One region of the Mesorhizobium sp. B3-1-8 genome, then DNA from elsewhere that is predicted to be linked to it. Evidence: predicted binding sites of a transcription regulator. Region 1 holds the regulator's gene; the other holds the start of a gene.
The links. The regulator LexA, encoded in region 1, represses DNA repair genes until DNA is damaged. The targets are predictions, from matches to a motif close to TGTTCNNNNTGTGTTCNG.

Region 1 (9,751 bases):
GCCAAGGCCGAGTTCGCCGGGTCGCCAACGGCCATGAAGATCATCGATTTCATCACCAGTCGCGACAAGCGACACTTTGCCGTCCCATCGCTCAAAGGTGGCGGCAACGATGACAGCGGCGATGACGAGGTCTGAGCGCGCCGCATCAGCGTTCCAACTCGCGCCGGGCTCGAAGGTCGGCATTATTGCCGGCGGCGGCAGCCTGCCCGTCGAAGTCGCCGATGGCCTGGTCAAGCACGGTTTTGTGCCCTTCATCGTCATCGCTGCCGGTGAGGTCGACCGCGAGGCAGACTTCGCGGCCTACGATCAGGAAAAACTCGCGCTGGAAGATATCGGGCTGCTGTTTCCGTTGCTGAAGCGCCGGGGCATCACGCACCTTGTCCTGGCCGGCGAGATCAAGCGCAGGCCGCGGCTGAGCAGGATAAAGCCGACATTGGGTCTGCTGGCGATAATTCCCTCCGTGGTCAGAGCGTTGCGACGCGGCGACGACGGCCTGCTGAAGGTGTTGACCCGAGGCCTGGAAAAGCGAGGCGTCAAGGTCGTCGGCGCGCACGAAGTCGTTCCGGAACTGACGGCTGGCGAAGGCTCATTGACGGTGACCGGGCCAAACCAGTCCGACTGGCGTGACATCGAAGCCGCCCGTAAGGCGGCCAAGGCCATCGGCGCACTCGATATCGGCCAGGCTGCGATTGCGATTGGAGGTCGAGCCGTCGCGCTGGAAGGCATTGAAGGCACCGCCGGCCTGCTCGACAGAACGCGGGAATTGCGCGGCCACGGCAGGCTGGCCGGCAAGGCGCGCGGAGTGCTGGTCAAATGCGCCAAGCCGGGCCAGGAATTGCGCGCCGACTTGCCCACTATCGGCCCGCAGACCATCGAGGCCGCGCATGCGGCAGGCCTTGCCGGCATAGCCGTCGAAGCCGGCCGTTCGCTTATCCTTGAAGGTCCGACCACGCTTGCTCGCGCCAATGCGCTTGGCCTGTTCATTGTCGGCCTGCCCGCGACGAAAATGGCCAATGGGGAGCCGGCTAATGGTCGCTGACAAGCCGCTCAAGATCGCGATCGTCGCCGGCGAGGAATCCGGCGATCTGCTTGGCGCCGACATCGTGCGGGCGCTCGAACGCACGACCGGACGCAAGGTTCAGCTCGTGGGCATTGGCGGCAGGCACTTGCAGCAGCTGGGACTGACTCCGCTCTTCGACGGCGGCGAGATCGCGCTGATGGGTTTTAGCGCGGTGCTGCGCGACCTGCCGCGGCTGATGCGCCGTATCGGCCAGACGGCGGCGACAATCGCGGCCGAGCGGCCCGATTGCCTGGTCACCATTGACAGTCCGGACTTTTCGCTGCGCGTCGCGAAGAAGGTCCGCGCAACGGCGCCGGCCATCCCGATCGTCCACTATGTCTGCCCGAGCGTATGGGCCTGGCGGCCGGGCAGGGCGGTGGCGATGAAGCCCTATGTCGATCACATCCTCTGCATCCTGCCCTTCGAGGTGAAGGCGCTCGCCCGCCTTGGCGGGCCGCCCGGCACCTATGTCGGACACCGGCTGACGCAGGATTCGGGCGTGCTTGGCGCCGCCAAGGCGCAGGCGATGCCGCGCGACCTGTCCGGCGATCGCGTCAAGACGCTGCTGGTGCTGCCCGGTTCGCGCCGCGGCGAGGTGAGGCGGCTGATCGAGCCGTTCGGCAAGACGATGTCGGTCCTGCGCCAGCGCGGCCATCGTCTGCGCTTGCTGTTGCCGACGGTGCCGCATGTCGCTGAGCCGGTGAAGGCCTCGGTCGCCAGCTGGGACGACAAGCCGGAAATCATCACCGAGCCGGAGCGCAAATGGCAGGCTTTCGGCAAGGCCGATGCGGCGTTGATCGCGTCTGGAACGGTTTCGCTGGAACTGGCGCTCGCAGGCGTTCCGATGGTTTCCTGCTACAAACTCGACCTGATCGCGCGCCAGATTCTGCAGCATATGGTGACGACGTGGTCGGCACTGCTGCCCAATTTGATATCCGACCGCGCGCTGGTGCCGGAATTCTACGATCAGTATGTCCGGCCGGAAAACCTAGCCCGGCAGCTGGAAGCCCTGTTTGCCGACACCGGCATGCGCGCCTGGCAAAAGGCGGGCTTTGCCGAGATCGCCCGCCGCATGGCGACCGAGCGGCCCTCGGGCGATATCGCAGCCGAGGTGGTGATGGGGTGCATCAGGAAGGCAGTAGGCAGTAGGTAGTAGGCAGTAGGCAGTAGGGGCTCTCTTTCTACTGCCTACTGCCTACTCACTATTCCCTATCTCTTAGCAATCGGCACGTAATCGCGTTCCGTGGCGCCGGTGTAGAGCTGGCGCGGGCGGCCGATCTTCTGGTGCGGATCCTCGATCATTTCCTTCCACTGCGCGATCCAGCCGACGGTGCGGGCAACGGCGAACAGCACGGTGAACATGGTGGTGGGGAAGCCCAACGCCTTTAGCGTTATGCCGGAGTAGAAGTCGACATTCGGGTAGAGCTTCTTTTCGATGAAGTAGGCGTCGGTCAGCGCGATCTTCTCCAGCTCCATGGCGATGTCGAGCAACGGATCGTCCTTGATACCGAGTTCGCCCAGCACCTCATGCGCCGTCTTCTGCATGATCTTGGCGCGCGGATCGTAATTCTTGTAGACGCGATGGCCAAAACCCATCAGCCGGAACGGATCGTTCTTGTCCTTGGCGCGGGCGATGAATTCCGGGATGTGGTCGACATGGCCGATCTCGCCCAGCATGTTGAGCGCTGCTTCGTTGGCCCCGCCATGCGCCGGACCCCACAGGCAGGCAATGCCGGCGGCGATGCAGGCGAACGGGTTGGCGCCCGAGGAGCCGGCGAGGCGGACGGTCGAGGTCGAGGCGTTCTGCTCGTGGTCGGCGTGCAGGATGAAGATGCGCTCCATGGCGCGCGCCAGCACCGGATTGATCTTGTATTCCTCGCACGGCACGGCAAAGCACATGTGCAGGAAATTGGCGGCGAAGTTCAGCTCGTTCTTCGGGTAAATGAACGGCTGGCCGATGTGGTATTTGTAGGCCATCGCCGCGATCGTCGGCATCTTGGCGATCAGGCGCATCGAGGCGACCATGCGCTGGTAAGGATCCGAGATGTCGGTGGAGTCGTGATAGAAGGCCGATAGCGCGCCGACCACGCCGCACATGACGGCCATCGGATGCGCATCGCGGCGGAAGCCGGTGAAGAAGCGCGACATCTGCTCGTGCACCATCGTGTGGCGCGTCACGCGATAGTCGAAGTCCTCCTTCTGTGCCTTGGTCGGGAGTTCACCGTAGAGCAGGAGGTAGCAGACCTCGAGGAAGTCGCCATGTTCGGCAAGCTGGTCGATCGGATAGCCGCGATGCAGCAGAATGCCGGCGTCGCCGTCGATGAAGGTGATCGCCGACTCGCAGCTTGCCGTGGAGGTGAAGCCGGGGTCGTAGGTGAAGACGCCGGTCGTGCTGTAGAGCGCGCCGATGTCGATCACGTCAGGCCCGGTCGACCCGCTTCGCACCTTGAATTCATGGGTCTTGCCGGCGAGTTCGAGCCTGGCGGTCGACTCATGCGCCTTGCCGCTCGGTTCCAGTTTTGTCGCAGCTTCGCTCATTGCAAACTCCTTTATGTTCCTCATGCCGGCAAGGCAATTCCTGCAAACGACACGTCGAAATCACCGGAATGCGCGAACTTGCCATCGCATTTTAGGAGGTGCGTGCCAGATTGGGCCAAGCCTAATGTTGCACTGCGAAACACACCTTTCAATGCCAATCTTCTTGGGCCAGTTCGCTGCTAATCGATTTGATCTCCAATCCTCGCCAGGCTTTCCTGGCGACCCAACACGGCAAGCACGTCGAACACGCCGGGCGAGGTGCTGCGGCCGGTCAGCGCGGCCCGAAGCGGCTGTGCCACGGCGCCGAGCTTGTGCCCACCGGCCTGCGCAAAGTCGCGGATCGAAGCCTCGGCCGAGGCGGCGCTCCAGTCGCCCTCGACGGCGGACAATGCGCCATGCGCGCCGCGCAGAATCGCGCGCGCATCCGCGTTGAGCAAGCCGGCCGCCTTCTCATCCAGCGGCAACGGCCGCTCGGCGAACAGAAACGCCGCTCCGTCGACCAGCTCGACCAGGGTTTTGGCCCGCTCCTTGAGACCGGGCATGGCGGCAAGCAGTTGCGCCTTGCGCCTGTCGTCGAGCTTTGCCGCGAACGTCGGGCCGCCTTCGAGATAGGGCAAGGTGGCGACGAAGATGTCGAACAGCGCCTGGTCATCCATCTTGCGCATATGGACGCCGTTCAACGCCTCGAGCTTGGCGAAGTCGAAGCGCGCCGCGCCCTTGTTGACGTCGCCGATGTCGAACCACGCGACCATGTCCTTGACCGACATCACCTCGTCGTCGCCATGGCTCCAGCCGAGCCTGGCCAGATAGTTCAGCAGAGCCTCGGGCAGATAACCCATGGCGCGATAGGCTTCGACGCCGAGCGCGCCGTGCCGCTTCGACAGCTTGGCGCCGTCGGCGCCGTGGATCAGCGGGATGTGCGACATCGACGGCACATCCCAGCCCATGGCATCGTAGATCACCGTCTGGCGCGCGGCATTGGTCAGGTGATCGTCGCCGCGGATGATGTGGGTGACGCCCATGTCGTGATCGTCGACGACGACGGCATGCATGTAGGTCGGGACGCCGTCGGAACGCAGGATGATGAAGTCGTCGAGATCCTTGTTCGGGAAGCGCACCTCGCCCTGCACGCGGTCGTTGACGATCGTCACGCCTTCGGTCGGCGCCTTGATGCGGATCGCACCCTTGACGCCTGCCGGCGCCTCGGAGGGGCCGCGGTCGCGCCACTGGCCGTTGTAGCGCGGCGGCAGACCCTTGGCGCGGGCCGCCTCGCGCATCGCCTCCAGCTCGGCCGGCGTCTCATAGGCGTAATAGGCCTTGCCCATGCGCACGAGCTCCTCGGCGACCTCGCGATGACGCGGCGCGCGCTCGAACTGCGAGACGGCCTCGCCGTCCCAGGAGAGGCCAAGCCAGGTCAGCCCGTCGAGAATGGCGGCGGTGGCAGCTTCGGTGGAGCGTTCGCGATCGGTATCCTCGATGCGCAGCAGCATCGTGCCGCCGGTGTGCCTGGCATAGAGCCAGTTGAACAGCGCCGTGCGCGCGCCGCCAATATGCAGGTAGCCTGTGGGCGAGGGGGCAAAACGGGTGACGACCTTGTCGGACATGGAACTCTCGAGGAAGCACTGAAAAAATGCATGTTTCGCGCGGACTTCCACGCGACCGGCGTTCATGTAGCATAGGCGGTCTGGGGCGCAAGGGGCAGACCCGATGGCTGGACGTGGCCGGGGCGCGGAGGAGGGCGGGGGAACGACAGCTGGCGTCAGCGAACGCCTGATGTTTGCCCATGCCGCGCCCGAAGAGGGAGCGCCGGTTTCGCTTCCGGAGCCGCGGGCACCTACCGAGCTTACGCCACCCGGTGACGGTGCAATACAGCCGGTCTCGCCAACGGCGAGCCTCAGCCGAATCCGCAAACAGCTTGGCCGCGCCTCGCTTCCCGCATTGCTCCGAAGCATCGGCACCGCTGCCGCCACCGAGCTTGACCGCGGCATCGGCTTCCTGCTGGTGCCGGTGTTTTTGGCCGCCGGCGTCATCTATTACTTCTCGCTGAGCGCTGAGCCGGATCTCTACAGGCCGCTTGCGGCAGTGGCCCTGATGGCGGTCTGCGCGGCGGTCTCACATTCCCGGCACAGAACGCACCTTGTCTTCATGGCGGCGTTTTTCTGCGCCTTGGGCTTTCTCGCGGCGAAGGTCGAGACCTGGCGGATGGCGACCCCGATGCTGGGTTCGGAAATCCAGACCCGGCTGACGGGTCGCCTCGTCACCGCCGAGGCGATGGCCAATGGCCGTGTCCGGCTCACCATAGATCTCATATCCACGGAGCATCCGAAGCTGCGCTACGCGCCGGACCGCGTCAGGTTGTCTGCCCGCAGGATCCCGTCCGGCATGACAGCCGGGTCGATGCTGACCGGCTATGCCAAGCTGCTGCCGCCGACAGGTCCGGTTCGGCCGGACAGCTACGACTTTTCCTTCGACAGCTATTTTGCCCGCATTGGCGGCAGCGGCTTTTTCCTGGGTGATCCAAAGCTGATTGCGCCGGTGGAGGCGCCGTTTGACGCGCGCATCGCATCGGCAGTGGAAAACGCGCGCGAAGGGATTGCAGACCACATCAGGAGCAGCATCGGCGGGTCCGAAGGCGAGATCGCAGCGGCGCTGATCGTCGGCGTTCGTGCCGGCATTCCGGAAGCCATCAACGAGTCGATGCGGCGAACCGGCATCTACCACATCATCTCGATCTCAGGCCTGCATATGGCGCTGGTCGCCGGCACGATCATGGTCCTTTTGCGCGGCGCCTTCGCGCTGTTTCCGGATTTCTCGTCGCGCCGGCCGGTGAAGAAATATGCCGCTGCAATCGCGCTGCTCTCGATCGCCGCCTACCTCGTGATCTCCGGCATCGTGGTGGCGGCCGAGCGGAGTTTCATCATGCTGGCCGTGATGCTCGCCGCCGTGCTCTTCGACCGCGCGGCGCTCACCATGCGCAACCTGGCGATCTCGGCCATCGCCGTCATCCTTGTCTCGCCGCACGAAGTGGTCGGCCCGAGCTTCCAGATGTCCTTCGCCGCCACCGCTGCGCTAGTCGGCGCCTATGCCGGTTTTGCCGACTATCGCGCCGGCAAAACGACCGCGCCGCCGGCAAAGCGTTCGTTCCTCGGCTTCCTATCGCGAAAACTGGCGATTGGAGTGGGTGGTGCCGCCGTGACGTCGCTTATCGCGGGCAGCGCGACATTGTTGTTTGCGATCTGGCACTTCCAGCGGGTGTCGCCGCTCAGCCTGCTGGCCAATCTGGCGGTCATGCCGATCGTCTCACTGGTCGTCATGCCGTTTGCCGTGTTGAGCGCCCTGGCCATGCCCTTCGGCTTCGACGGCCCATTCCTTTATGTGATGGGCAAGGGCCTGACGGCGATGATCGCCATTTCGGCGTGGATATCCGAGCGCTCACCGGTCGACGCCGTCGGGCTGATCTCGATCCAGTCGGTGCTGCTGGCGACGGTCGCGCTGGTCATCGCGACGATGGCCACCACCTGGCTGAGGCTCGCTGCCTTACCCTTCGCGCTCGCCGCGCTGCTGGCCATTCCGCATGTCCGTACTCCGGACGTGCTTATCTCGGAGGACGCGCATCTGGTGGCGATGCCGATCGGCGGCGGTGAGCTTGCCATCAACCGCGCGCGCTCCAACGACTTCACCACCGACAACTGGAAACGGGCGCTGAAAGCCGAGGAAATCGTACCGCCGGAGACGTTCGCTAAAGACGCCCTCGACATCGCCGATCCCGTCGACCTGCCGCCCGGCTCGCCCTTCTACTGCATCGGCGACCTCTGCATCGGCCGGCATCCTTCCGGTGCCATCGTCGCGCTCGCCGAGAACCGCGCCAGCGCCCGGCCTGCTTGCGGTTTCGCCGACCTCATCGTCATCGACGACGCCACGGCCTACAATCCATGCCGCGATCCGCGCGTGCTCGTCGTCACCAAGCGGCAGCTGGCACGCGACGGCAGCGCCGCCATCTTCTTTGATCCGCAATCGGCAACCGCGCGGCCAACCGTTCGCTACGCGGTCGAAGAACCGTACCGACCCTGGCACGAGCAGCGGAAATACGCGCGTGAGGCGAGGGGGCTGCCGCCCTATCAACGACCGGAAAAGCCGGCGGTCGCGCCGCAGCCTACAGAATAGATGGCACACAGTTCCGGCGAAGACCGCCGCGCGGTTCTGCTCAGTAACGGCGGATGAGTCCGACGAGCTTACCCTGAACCTTGACCCGGTCCGGTCCGAAGATACGGGTCTCGTACGCCGGGTTGGCGGCCTCGAGCGCGATCGAGGCACCCTTGCGACGAAACCGCTTCAGGGTCGCTTCCTCGTCGTCGACCAGCGCCACCACGATCTCGCCCGGACTTGCCGTATTGGCGTTGCGGATTATGACCGTATCGCCGTCGAAGATACCGGCCTCGATCATCGAGTCGCCCTTGACCTCCAGCGCATAATGCTCGCCGCCCATGATCATGTCCGGCGGCACCGAGATCGAATGCGTCTGGTGCTGGATGGCGTCTATCGGCACGCCGGCGGCGATGCGGCCCATCACCGGAATGGACACGGCCGAAACAGCGTCGTCGTCATTGCTGGGTGTCGGCGTGCGCGAGGGCGCCGCCGGCTTGACCTGGCGGCCAAGATTGCCCTGGCCGCCCTGGATGACGCTCGGCGAAAACTTTCTCGCGGCATTCAGGCCAGGCGCGATCGAGTCGGGCAGCCGCAGCACTTCAAGCGCGCGCGCTCGGTTCGGCAGCCGGCGAATGAAGCCGCGTTCTTCCAGCGCCGTGATCAGCCGATGGATGCCCGATTTGGAGGCGAGGTCGAGCGCTTCCTTCATCTCGTCGAAAGACGGCGGAATCCCGCTCTCCTTGAGGCGTTCATGGATGAACATCAGCAGTTCATGTTGTTTGCGCGTCAGCATGGCGGCCCCCTTGGGTTCTGAAACCGGAATCAGAAAAACAAACCCAGAACAAACACTATCTGTTCCAGTTGTGTTCCGCAACCGTTTAAAGTTTAGTGAATTTGTTGAGGCTTCGGAAACAATGTTGCATCCAAGGGATACCTGGCCGAGTCAGGTCAGCGGTATCATTGATTCCGCTCGATTATGCAGCCCTCCTTAAGCTGAAGCGCGGTCCAACGCCATCACAAAGGCGCGGGCGGGATCGCTTCGGCTCTTGCGCGAACGTGCCTCACCGTGAACGAAACGGACCCAAAATGCCAACTTCGGCAATGATTCCGATCCATGGTCTTCGCCGTCTATGGACCAGCTAACATAGCGCAGAAGGTTCTTGCCGTGGCACGGACGGTGGTGAGACAACCGCCCTTGGCCAATCGTGAGAGGCGCCATGCCGAAATGGAGGCGGCAGCATGATGGGGGGAATTCCTGATCTCGCCGAGATCGAGGCGATGGATGCAGCGGATCCGCTGCGCGCCCTGCGCGATCGCTTCGTCCTGCCGGAGGGGGTGATCTACCTCGACGGGAATTCGTTGGGAGCGGCCTCGCACGCCGCATTCGACGAGTTGCGCAGGGCAGCTGCCGAGGAGTGGGCGCATGACCTCATTCGTGCTTGGAACAAGGACGGATGGTTCGACATGCCGGTCGAGCTGGGCGACCGGCTCGGGCGCCTGATCGGCGCGGCGCCGGGCCAGACCGTGGTCTGCGACACCACGTCGATCAACATCTACAAAGTGCTGCACGCGGCGATGGCGATGCGGCCGGACCGAACCGTGATCGTTGCCGAGGGCGACAGTTTTCCGACCGATATCTATATGGCCGAAGGGGTGGCCTTGACCGGAAAGAACACTGTCCTGCACCTGGCTGGCGTGGACGCGCCGATCATCGAGGAACTGATCGACGAACGCGTGGCGGTGGTGTTGGTCAACCACGTCAATTACAAATCCGGCGAGTTGCGCGACATGGCGGCGCTTACGCGCATGGCGCATGACGCCGGTGCGCTGATCGTCTGGGATCTCTGCCACAGCGCGGGCGCCATGCCGGTAGAACTTGACAGGGCAAGCGCCGATTTCGCCGTCGGCTGCACCTATAAATATCTCAATGGCGGGCCAGGTTCTCCTGCCTTCATCTATGCGGCCGAGCGGCATCTTGCCGATGTGCGGCAGCCGCTCAGCGGGTGG
Region 2 (9,751 bases), on a different contig from region 1:
TGGTCGGACTGAGCCTGACCATGGGCGTGGCGCTCGCCCGGCGCGATCCAGGCCTGATGAACGAGCGCCTCCGCCCGCCGATCCAGAAGACCCAGACCGCGGCCGACAAGATCGTGCTGAGCATATTGCTTATCGGCATTTTCGCCTGGCTGATCCTGATGGGGCTCGACTTCCGCTTCCGCTGGTCGGCAACTCCCGTATGGGTGCAGGTGGTCGGCGTGCTGGTCCTGCTCGTCGGCATCTGGATCTGCTATCTCACGATGCTGGAAAACAGCTTTGCGGCGCCTGTCGTGAAGATCCAGGACGAGCGCGGGCAGAAGGTGATCACCACCGGTCCATACGGCTATGTCCGCCACCCCATGTATGCCGGCGCCATACTCTATTTTGCCGGCACGGCGCTGCTGCTTGGTTCCTGGTGGGGGTTGGCATCGGTCCCCGCCTTCATCGTCCTGCTCGCCATCCGCACCTTCATCGAGGAAAAGACCTTGCGGACCGGCCTGCGGGGCTATGACGATTACGCCGGGCGCGTTCGCTACAGACTGATCCCGATGGTCTGGTAGCGGTCAGGCGGAGCTGCCTGCCGCCCTAGAGCATTTCACCGTTTCCGTGAAACGGTGAAATGCTCTATCTCCTTGTTTTTACGCAATTCCGGACAGAAAACCGCTCACACTTTTCCTGGAATTGCTCTAGCGCGAGCCAGCAGCCGTTCGGCCAGCCGCAGATGCGGCCGGTCGTACATCTTGCCGTCGATGCCGACGACGCCCGGGTTTCCCGCCGCCGCGAAGGCGTCGACGATCGCCTGTGACCGCCCGACCGCTTCGGCGGATGGTGTGAAGGCGGCGTTGATGACCGGCACCTGCGCCGGATGGATCGCCATCTTGCCGGTGAAGCCGTCGCGCTCGGCCTCGCGGCATTCCTTCTCGAAGGCGGCCATGTCGCGGAAATCCGGAAAGACGGTGTCGACAGCGGCGACTTCGGCCGCGCCGGCCGCCAGAATGGTCATGGTGCGCGCCAGGCGAAACAGGTCGGTGTAACGGCCGCCCTCGTCGCGGGTCGAGCGCGCCCCGATCGCCGCCGACAAGTCCTCGGCGCCCCAGGTCAGGCCGGCGAGCCGCGCGCTCGTTCCGGCATAGCTTGCCGCCGCCAGCACGCCCGCCGCGGTCTCGGTGATGATCGGCAGGATTCTTATGGCGCCGTCCGGCAGCCCGTTTTCGGCCTCATGCACGCGGAGCTTCGCCGCCAGCTGCTGGACGTCCCGCCCGCTGTTCGACTTGGGCAGCATGATGCCGTCGGGCTTCGCGGCGACGAGTACCGCGAGATCGGCGTCGGTGAGGCCGGTCGACAGGTCGTTGACCCGCACATAGATGGCGGAACCTGTCCGGTGCCTTTGGCTCGAAATGAACCCGGCCGCGGTCGTGCGTGCCGCCCCCTTGTTCGCGGCGGCGACGGAATCCTCGAGATCGACGATGACCACGTCGGCACCGGCTTCAAAACCTTTTTCCAGCTTCCGCTCGGAGTCGCCGGGTACGAAGAGCAGCGAGCGCATCAGGCCGCCTTCTTCAGCATCATCGCCTGCCTTGTGCATTTGGCGACGAGAACGGCATTTTGATTGTAGGCGCGATGCTCGAACTCTACGATGCCGCGGTCGGGTTTCGACTTGGACTCGCGCACGGAAACGACCGTCGTCTCGACCCGGATGGTGTCGCCGTGAAAGACGGGATGCGGGAACACCGTCTCCTTCATGCCGAGATTGGCGACCGTGGTGCCGACCGTGATGTCGTTCACCGAGATGCCGATCATCAGGCCGAGCGTGAACAGCGAATTCACCAGCGGCTTGCCCCATTCGGTCTTTGCGGCGAAGTCGAAGTCGATGTGCAGGGGCTGCGGGTTCAGCGTCATCACCGAAAACAGCATGTTGTCGCTCTCGGTCACTGTCTTGCGCAGCGTGTGATGGAAAACGTGGCCGACGACAAACTCTTCCAGATAAAGCCCGGCCATGGTTCGATCTCCTCCAATGCACCTGCTTGATAGGCGTTGGCCTCGCCTCCATCAAGCCGGTTAAGAAACATGGTGAACCGTTCGTAAACCATTTCCAGCCTACCGTTGACAACGGGGCCGGGAACATCCCGGCGAGGGCGTAGCTGGTCGGCATGGTTGTTTCGCACTTTCTAAAATGGATTGATACGGCAAGGGTTTCCGAGCGTGCCGCCGCCGCGAGCGCGCTGGCGCGTGCCTATATCAATTCCGATCTGCCGTTCGAGGATCGCTGCGCCGCCGAGGCGGCGCTCACGCTGCTTCTGGACGACGCTTCCTCCAAGGTTCGCCAGGCGCTCGCCGAGGCGCTGTCGATGAGCCATCACGCGCCGCCGCAGGTGATCAGCGCGTTGGCCGCCGACCAGCCGGAAGTCGCGGCGCTGGTTCTGGCGCGTTCGCCGCTGCTTACCGATGCCGATCTGATCGACCGCGTCGCCTGCGGCCAGAAGGCGACGCAGAAGCTGATCGCCAACCGTCCGGTCGTCTCGATGTCGCTGGCGGCGGCGATCGCCGAGATCGGCGAACCGGAGGCCTGCGCCGCGCTAGTCGGCAACAGCGGCGCCGAGATTGCTTCGCTGAGCTTCCGCCGCATGGCCGAGCGGCACGGCCACCTGCCGCTGGTGCGCGAGGCGCTGATTGCCGATCAACGCCTGCCCGCCGATTGCCGGCACATGCTGCTGGTCAAGCTCGGCGAGACCCTGAAAGGTTCACCCCTGGTGCTGGCGATGATGGGCGCGGCGCGCGCCGATCGCGTGATGCGCGACGCCTGCGTGAAGGCCTCGGTGACGCTGATCGAGGGAACGCGCCTGGAAGAACATGCCGCGCTGATCGAGCATCTGAGGCTGCGCGGCGACCTTACGGCAAGCTTCATCATCCGCACCATCGCGCATGGCAAGGTGGACTTCTTCGGCTCGACGCTGGTGGCTTTGGCCCAACAGTCCGAGCAGCGGGTGACGGCACTTCTAGCCGGCGGGCACGACGTGGCCCTGCAGGCGCTGTTCCGCAGCGCCGGACTTGCGCCGGCCACGCATGCCATCATCCTGCGCGCGCTTAAGATCTGGCGCGAGGTCGCCAACGGCCGGCGTGTCGCCGGCGTACAGGAAGTGAGCTGGCTGATGTTGAAGGAACTCGGCGGCCAACCCGCCGAGGGCGATCTTGCCGGGCTGGTGAAGTCTATCCACCTCGATGCCTTGCGGGAAAACGCGCGCGGGCACGCGCTGGCCATCGCCGCGGCCTAGGGCATATTAACGTCTCAGCCGAGTTCCTGGGCGAGGCCGATGAGAAGCCCTTCAGGCCCGCGAATGTAGCAAAGCCGATACGCGTCCTTATACTGGACCACTTCGCCGACGAGCTCGGCGCCGCGCTTGCGGAGTCTCTCAAGCGTCTCGTCGACGTCGTCCACGGCGAACATGACGCGGAGATAGCCCAGGGCGTTCACCGGAGCGTTGCGGTGATCCGCGACGACAGGCGGTGTGATGAAGCGGGACAGCTCGAGCCGGCTATGACCGTCCGGCGTGCGCATCATCGCAATCTCGACGTGCTGATCGCCGAGTCCGGTGACACGTCCGGCCCATTCTCCCTCGATAATGGCCCGTCCCTCGAGTTCAAGACCGAGCTCGCGGAAGAATTCAATCGTCTCGTCCAGGTCCTCGACGACGATTCCTATGTTGTCCATCCGTTTGAGCGCCATGTGTCCAACCTAGGATGTCTCGACCAGCCTAACAAGAACCATTCCCGAACCGGTCTGACCTGAAACGGGGCACGCTCCGAATTGTTCAGGCGCGACCCTTCGCAAAGAAATCCGGATAATCTTCCATCGCCGCGGCGATGATGCGCAGCGAGGCGGCGATCTGCAGCATTTCGAGCCGATCGCTGCGTTGGGCGATGCTGGCCGCATATTGCCTCGCCACCGCGACGGTCGCGGTCTGCGGCTCGCCCGGCCGTCTAAACAGCAATTCGCGCGCCAGGCCGCGCAGGAAATTGCCGATGGACTCGACCGTTTCGTGCGGGACGGCGGAGTTCAGTTGCGCGTGGCGCAGCCGCAGCACTTCCAGCCCGACGGTGACGGCCGAAATGCTTCCGCCAAGAATGGGATCGCCCTTGCGGCCCGTCTGCTGCACCTGCGGCATCAACTGGTTGATCCGGTCATAGGCGAGGCTTTCGAAGGCCGAGCGCCGGGGTATGCGCTCATGCAGGCAAAGCCGCGCCAGATCCTCGCGCATCGCCTGCGAGATGCGCTCCACGGTGACCCAGGGGTCGGCGGGCAGCACGACGATGAAGACGCCGATGGCAATCAGGATGCCGACCAGGATCGACGCCGAGCCGGCGAAGAACGGCCCGGGATCGTAGATCATCTGCTGATGCGGGCTGAGGAAGGCGAGGAAGTTGATGGCGAAGGCGGTGGCGACGCCGACATGGCGGGGATTTGCCATGCCGAGCGCCGCGGGCACCAGGATCGGCACCACGAAGAGCGTGAACCAGCCGAAGCCCGGCAGCGCCGGCAGCGCGACCTGGCCGACCAGAAAGGCAAAAGGCAGCGCGATCAGCGTTCCGGTGAAGAAACCCCAGGCGGACTGCACCGGATCCGGGCGCGCCGCGAACAGGCTGGAGACGACGGCGACGAGGATGACGGTGCCGGCGGCTTCCGACCATTTGGTCGTCAGCCAGAAGATCGCCACGAGCAACGTCGCGAGCGCGGCGCGCACGGCGTTGCGCCACGCGGCCTGGTAGTCGCGGTGGACGACCAGCGCCGGCTGGGCTCGCTCGCTCGACTTCCGCGAGACGGGCGAGCGAAGCGCGTCAAGGCCGCGCATCACCTGCTTCAGCGCCTCGGCGAAATCGCCGGCAATGGTCAGGCGGGTGATGGTGCCGACCTTGTCTTCGGCGGTATCGTTGGAGCCGTCATCGTTGGGCAGGTCGGGCATCTCCCTGGCCTTGCTTGCGATCGCATCGAGCCGCGCCACCCAGGGGCCGGTGTCGTCGAGCGCGCCGGGTGTCGCCGCGAGTTCGCCGACGAAGGCCTTCAATTCGCTGCGCATGGGAATGAGCGCCGCGTTCTTCGGCCTGCGGTGGCTGTGCAGTGCGCGCGCCGCCGAAAGCGCCCACAGAAGCTGACCGATCGTGCGCCGCACCGGGTGGGCGCGGGTGGCGAAGCTCGGCGCTTCCAGCCGCGCATAGGTGCGCATCTCGGCAAGCGTCTGGGCATCGGTGATCAGCTTGCGTTGGAGTGCGGCGAGGCTTGCCGGATCGCCGTTGGAAAAGGCGCCGCCGGCATATTCGGCGAGGTCGAGGATGCTGCGCTTCAACCTGGAAATGATGGCGTCGGCCGCGAGTTTCGGCAGGATCAGCCGGCTGGTGACGCCGGCGCAGACGATGCCGAGCGCGATCTCCGCGCAGCGGGCGACGGCCAGGTCGACGACAATATGCGGCTGTCCGAGGGCCGGCAGGCTGATGATCATCGCGGTATAGCCGGCAAGCGCGGCGCCATAGGCCTCCGGGTTGCGCAACAGTGACGAGACCAGCGTGCAGACGCCGATCCAGAGCGCCAGCACGCTCACCAACAGCCAGGGATTGGCGCCGAACAGCGATGTGATGCCGACGGCCGCCAGGCCGCCGGCCAGCGTGCCGAGCAGCCGGTAGAAGCCCTTTGCCAGCACCATGCCGGCGACCGGCTGCGCGACGATGAACACCGTCATCATCGCCCATTGCGGATGGTCGAGCTTCAGCGCGTAGGCGACAAGCAGCACGATCAGTCCGGCCGAAACCGTGCGCAGGGCAAAAATCCAGTCCGAACGGGTCGGCTGCGTCAAACCGCTTAAGGGCGTTTCGACAAGCTCTTTCAACCGTGTCCAGGTCACATCGGTTCTCCGTGCCGGAGACTGTTATGGACCGGCAGGCGATCAGATATCCAGCACGTCCGCCTCTGCGAATTCGGCGCGCTCCTGGATGAAGCGGAAACGCGCCTCGGGCCTGGTGCCCATCAGCGCGTCGACGGCATCCTTGGTGGCCTGCTCGGCGTCGATCACGTCGACCCTTAGAAGCGTGCGCTTCCTCGGATCCATCGTGGTCTCCTTGAGCTGCGCGGCCATCATCTCGCCGAGGCCCTTGAAGCGGCCGATCTCGACCTTGCCGCGGCCGGTGAATTCGGTGCGCAGCAGTTCGTCCTTGTGCGCGTCGTCGCGAGCGTAGCCGACCTTGCCGCCCTGCCGGATCGAATAGAGCGGCGGCACGGCCATATAGAGATGGCCGCCGCGGATCAGGTTCGGCATCTCCTGATAGAAGAAGGTGATCAACAGCGAAGCGATGTGCGCGCCGTCGACGTCGGCGTCGGTCATGATGATCACGCGGTCGTAGCGCAGATCCTCGTCGCGGTATTTCGAGCGCGTGCCGCAGCCGAGCGCCTGGATCAGGTCGGAAATCTGCTGGTTGGCAGCAAGCTTGTCGTTGCCGGCGGAGGCGACGTTGAGGATCTTGCCGCGCAGCGGCAGCACCGCCTGGCTGGCGCGGTCGCGCGCCTGCTTGGCCGAGCCGCCGGCCGAGTCGCCCTCGACGATGAAGATCTCGGCGCCGGCGGCGGCGTTCTGCGTGCAGTCGGCGAGCTTGCCCGGAAGGCGCAGCTTGCGCACCGCGCTCTTGCGCGAGACTTCCTTTTCCTGGCGGCGCCGCACGCGTTCGTCGGCGCGCGCGATCACCCACTCCAGAAGCTTCGAGGCTTCCTGCGGATTGTCTGCCAGCCAGTGGTCGAACGGGTCGCGAAGGGCGTTCTCGACGATGCGCATCGCCTCGATCGTCGCCAGCCTGTCCTTGGTCTGGCCGACGAATTCAGGCTCGCGGATGAACACCGACAGCATGCCGGCGGCCGAGATCATCACGTCGTCGGTGGTGATGATCGAGGCGCGCTTGTTGCCGATGAGGTCGGCGTAAGCGCGCAGTCCGCGCGTCAGCACGTTGCGGAATCCGGCCTCATGCGTGCCGCCTTCGGGGGTCGGAATGGTGTTGCAATAGGAGTTGAGGAAACCGTCGCCGCCGAACCAGGTCACCGCCCATTCGAGCGAAGCATGACCGCCCTGCTTGTCGCTCTTGCCGGCGAAGACCTCGCGCGTGACCTGGAATTCGTCGCCGAGCGTCGCCTTGAGATAGTCCTTCAGGCCGCCGGGGAAATGGAACTCGGCCTTGGCCGGCGTCTGGTCCTTTTCCTTGATCAGCGACGGATCGCAGGTCCAGCGGATCTCGACGCCGCCGAACAGATAGGCCTTCGAGCGCGTCATGCGGTAAAGCCGCGCCGGTTCGAAGGCGGCGCCCTTGCCGAAAATCTGCTCGTCGGGATGGAAGCGGGTCCTGGTGCCACGGCGGTTGTGGACCTCGCCAAGATGCTCAAGACCGCTGACCGGGACGCCGCGCGAAAAACGCTGCCGGTAGAGCTGACGTCCCCGCGCGACCTCGACCTCGAGATGGTCGGACAACGCGTTGACGACCGAGACGCCGACGCCATGCAGGCCGCCGGAGGTCTCGTAGACCTTGGAGTCGAACTTGCCGCCCGAATGCAGCGTGGTCATGATGACTTCGAGCGCCGGCTTCTTGAATTTCGGATGCGGATCGACCGGGATGCCGCGGCCGTTGTCGGTGACGGTCAGGAAGCCGTCGGCGGAAAGCTCGACGTCGATGAAGGTGGCGTGGCCGGCCACCGCTTCGTCCATGGAATTGTCGATGACCTCGGCGAACAGGTGATGCATCGCCTTGTCGTCGGTGCCGCCGATATACATGCCCGGACGGCGGCGCACCGGTTCCAGCCCTTCCAGCACCTCGATGTCGGCGGCGCTGTAGCCCTCGCTGCCGTCGCGGACGGGGGCCGAACGCTTCGCGGCCTGTATGAGCGGATCGGCCGGGCGCGACGGCGCGCGCACCGGCTGTGCCGGCTTTTCCATCTTGCCGAAGAGGTCGTTGCTGTCGTCCATGCTGGGGCCTAGCGTCCGGTAATGCGAATCACGTCTCGATACTGCCACGCTTTTGGCGGGCGAACGAGTTCCTGTTCCGTTCAGGGATCAAACTGTCTCTTATTCTAAAACCATTCGATAACCAAGCCGGCCGAAATAGGGCGGTCGGCGTGCCCCGGTATTCCCGATTCTTTAACATTAACGCCTAGCGTGAGGCCCAACCAACAAAAGACCACGGGCGTCAGGGGTTTCGTTGTGAGGGGCAGGGCCATTACCATGATCGGCATCGCCGCCGTGTTCGGCGCGATCTCGATCTTTGCGGCGGATTTCTGGGTCAAGAGCCAGGCAAAGGCTCAGCCCGAGGTCAAGGTCGTCTCCGTCATGGCGCCGCAGCAGCCCAAGGTCGAGTTCAAGACCATCGTGGTGGCGCAAGCGCCACTGCGTTACGGCATGGAGCTCGGACGGCCGCAGCTCGCCGAGATTCCGTGGCCGCAGGATTCCCTGCCGCAAGGTGCTTTCCCGACGATCGACAAGCTGCTTGCGGACGGCAGCCGGGTCGTGCTGTCGCCGATCGAGGTCAACGAACCGGTGCTGCTCACCAAGCTGTCGGGGCCGAATGGCCGCGCCACCCTTTCCAACATGCTGTCGCCGGGAATGCGGGCCGTCACCATCCGCACCGATGAGATCGCCGGGGTCGGCGGCTTCATCACGCCGGGAGACCGCGTGGACGTCGTGCTGACGCGCGACGCTGGTGATATCCAGGAAGTGTCCAAGAATGCGCAGGGCGCCGCCGGATCGACCGTCACGTCCGAGATCGTCGTCTCCGATGCCAAGGTGCTTTCGGTTGGACAGGGCGCCGACGAGCGCAAGACCGAGCCGCAAATCGCCAATTCCGTGACCCTCGAAGTCACCAACGAAGGGGCGCAGAAAGTGGCGCTTGCCCGCACCGTCGGCACGCTGTCGTTGTCGCTGCGGTCGGCCGCCGACGCAACCGCCAGCAATGGCGGGCTTACGACCATCTCGTCCTTCGGCGGCTCGGTTGCCGCAAACGCGCAGGCGAGCGCCGCCTCGCTCGTCAATGCGATGACGAAGGACCAGGGCGAGCCGAAACTAAAGACGGTGATCGTGACGCGTGGCGACAAGGTCGAGGAATACAAGGTTCCTTCACGGGAACCGCCGCAGGAACTGCAGCAATAGCCGGTGGGGACCGGCGGGGACGGGGCAAGATGTTCGGGTTTGATGCATTTCGGACGACCGGGGGATGGCGTCTTCTCGGCGCGATAGCGCTGGCGGCGGCAATGCTTGGCGTCGCCGCGCCGGCAAGGGCTGGCAATGACGTCGTCTATGTATCGGCGAACAAGAACGCCTCGATCAAGGTGGCCAAGGGCAAGCCGAAGACGATCATGACAAGCGCCGCCTTCTACCAGATCGTCATCGGCGATCCGGAGATCGCCAACGTCAATCCGCTGACCGACAAGTCCTTCTACGTGCTCGGCAACAATCTGGGCACCACCGGTATCGCCCTGTTCGACCAGAACAAGCAGCTTGTCGGCACCATCGATATCGAGGTGACGCTGGATACAGACCAACTGGCCAGCACCATCCGCGCCAGCGTTCCCGACGCCAAGATCAAGGTCGGTTCGGCGAACGGCCGCGTCGTGCTGTCGGGCGAGGCCGACGATGCGGTCGCCGCCGACAAGGCCAGCAAGATCGCGTCGCGCTTTTCCGGCAACGAGGAAATCATCAACTCGGTCAACATCTCGTCCTCGCAGCAAGTGCAGCTC

Region 2: the regulator LexA is predicted to act here: its motif matches at 8,055-8,072, upstream of parE (DNA topoisomerase IV subunit B).

What each region holds. Positions count from the first base shown of each region.
Region 1 is NZ_VFTK01000007.1:54,626-64,376, reverse strand. It holds gene lpxA (acyl-ACP--UDP-N-acetylglucosamine O-acyltransferase) at 1-135, shown strand, start outside; gene lpxI (UDP-2,3-diacylglucosamine diphosphatase LpxI) at 122-1,039, shown strand; gene lpxB (lipid-A-disaccharide synthase) at 1,029-2,213, shown strand; gene gltA (citrate synthase) at 2,270-3,598, opposite strand; gene gltX (glutamate--tRNA ligase) at 3,778-5,202, opposite strand; gene FJ424_RS08560 (ComEC/Rec2 family competence protein) at 5,306-7,762, shown strand; gene lexA (transcriptional repressor LexA) at 7,803-8,537, opposite strand; gene kynU (kynureninase) at 8,987-9,751, shown strand, end outside.
Region 2 is NZ_VFTK01000028.1:63,406-73,156, forward strand. It holds gene FJ424_RS23815 (isoprenylcysteine carboxylmethyltransferase family protein) at 1-560, shown strand, start outside; gene FJ424_RS23820 (CoA ester lyase) at 665-1,546, opposite strand; gene FJ424_RS23825 (MaoC family dehydratase) at 1,546-1,998, opposite strand; gene FJ424_RS23830 (DUF2336 domain-containing protein) at 2,151-3,272, shown strand; gene FJ424_RS23835 (VOC family protein) at 3,287-3,724, opposite strand; gene FJ424_RS23840 (FUSC family protein) at 3,810-5,891, opposite strand; gene parE (DNA topoisomerase IV subunit B) at 5,934-7,988, opposite strand; gene cpaB (Flp pilus assembly protein CpaB) at 8,244-9,164, shown strand; gene FJ424_RS23855 (type II and III secretion system protein family protein) at 9,266-9,751, shown strand, end outside.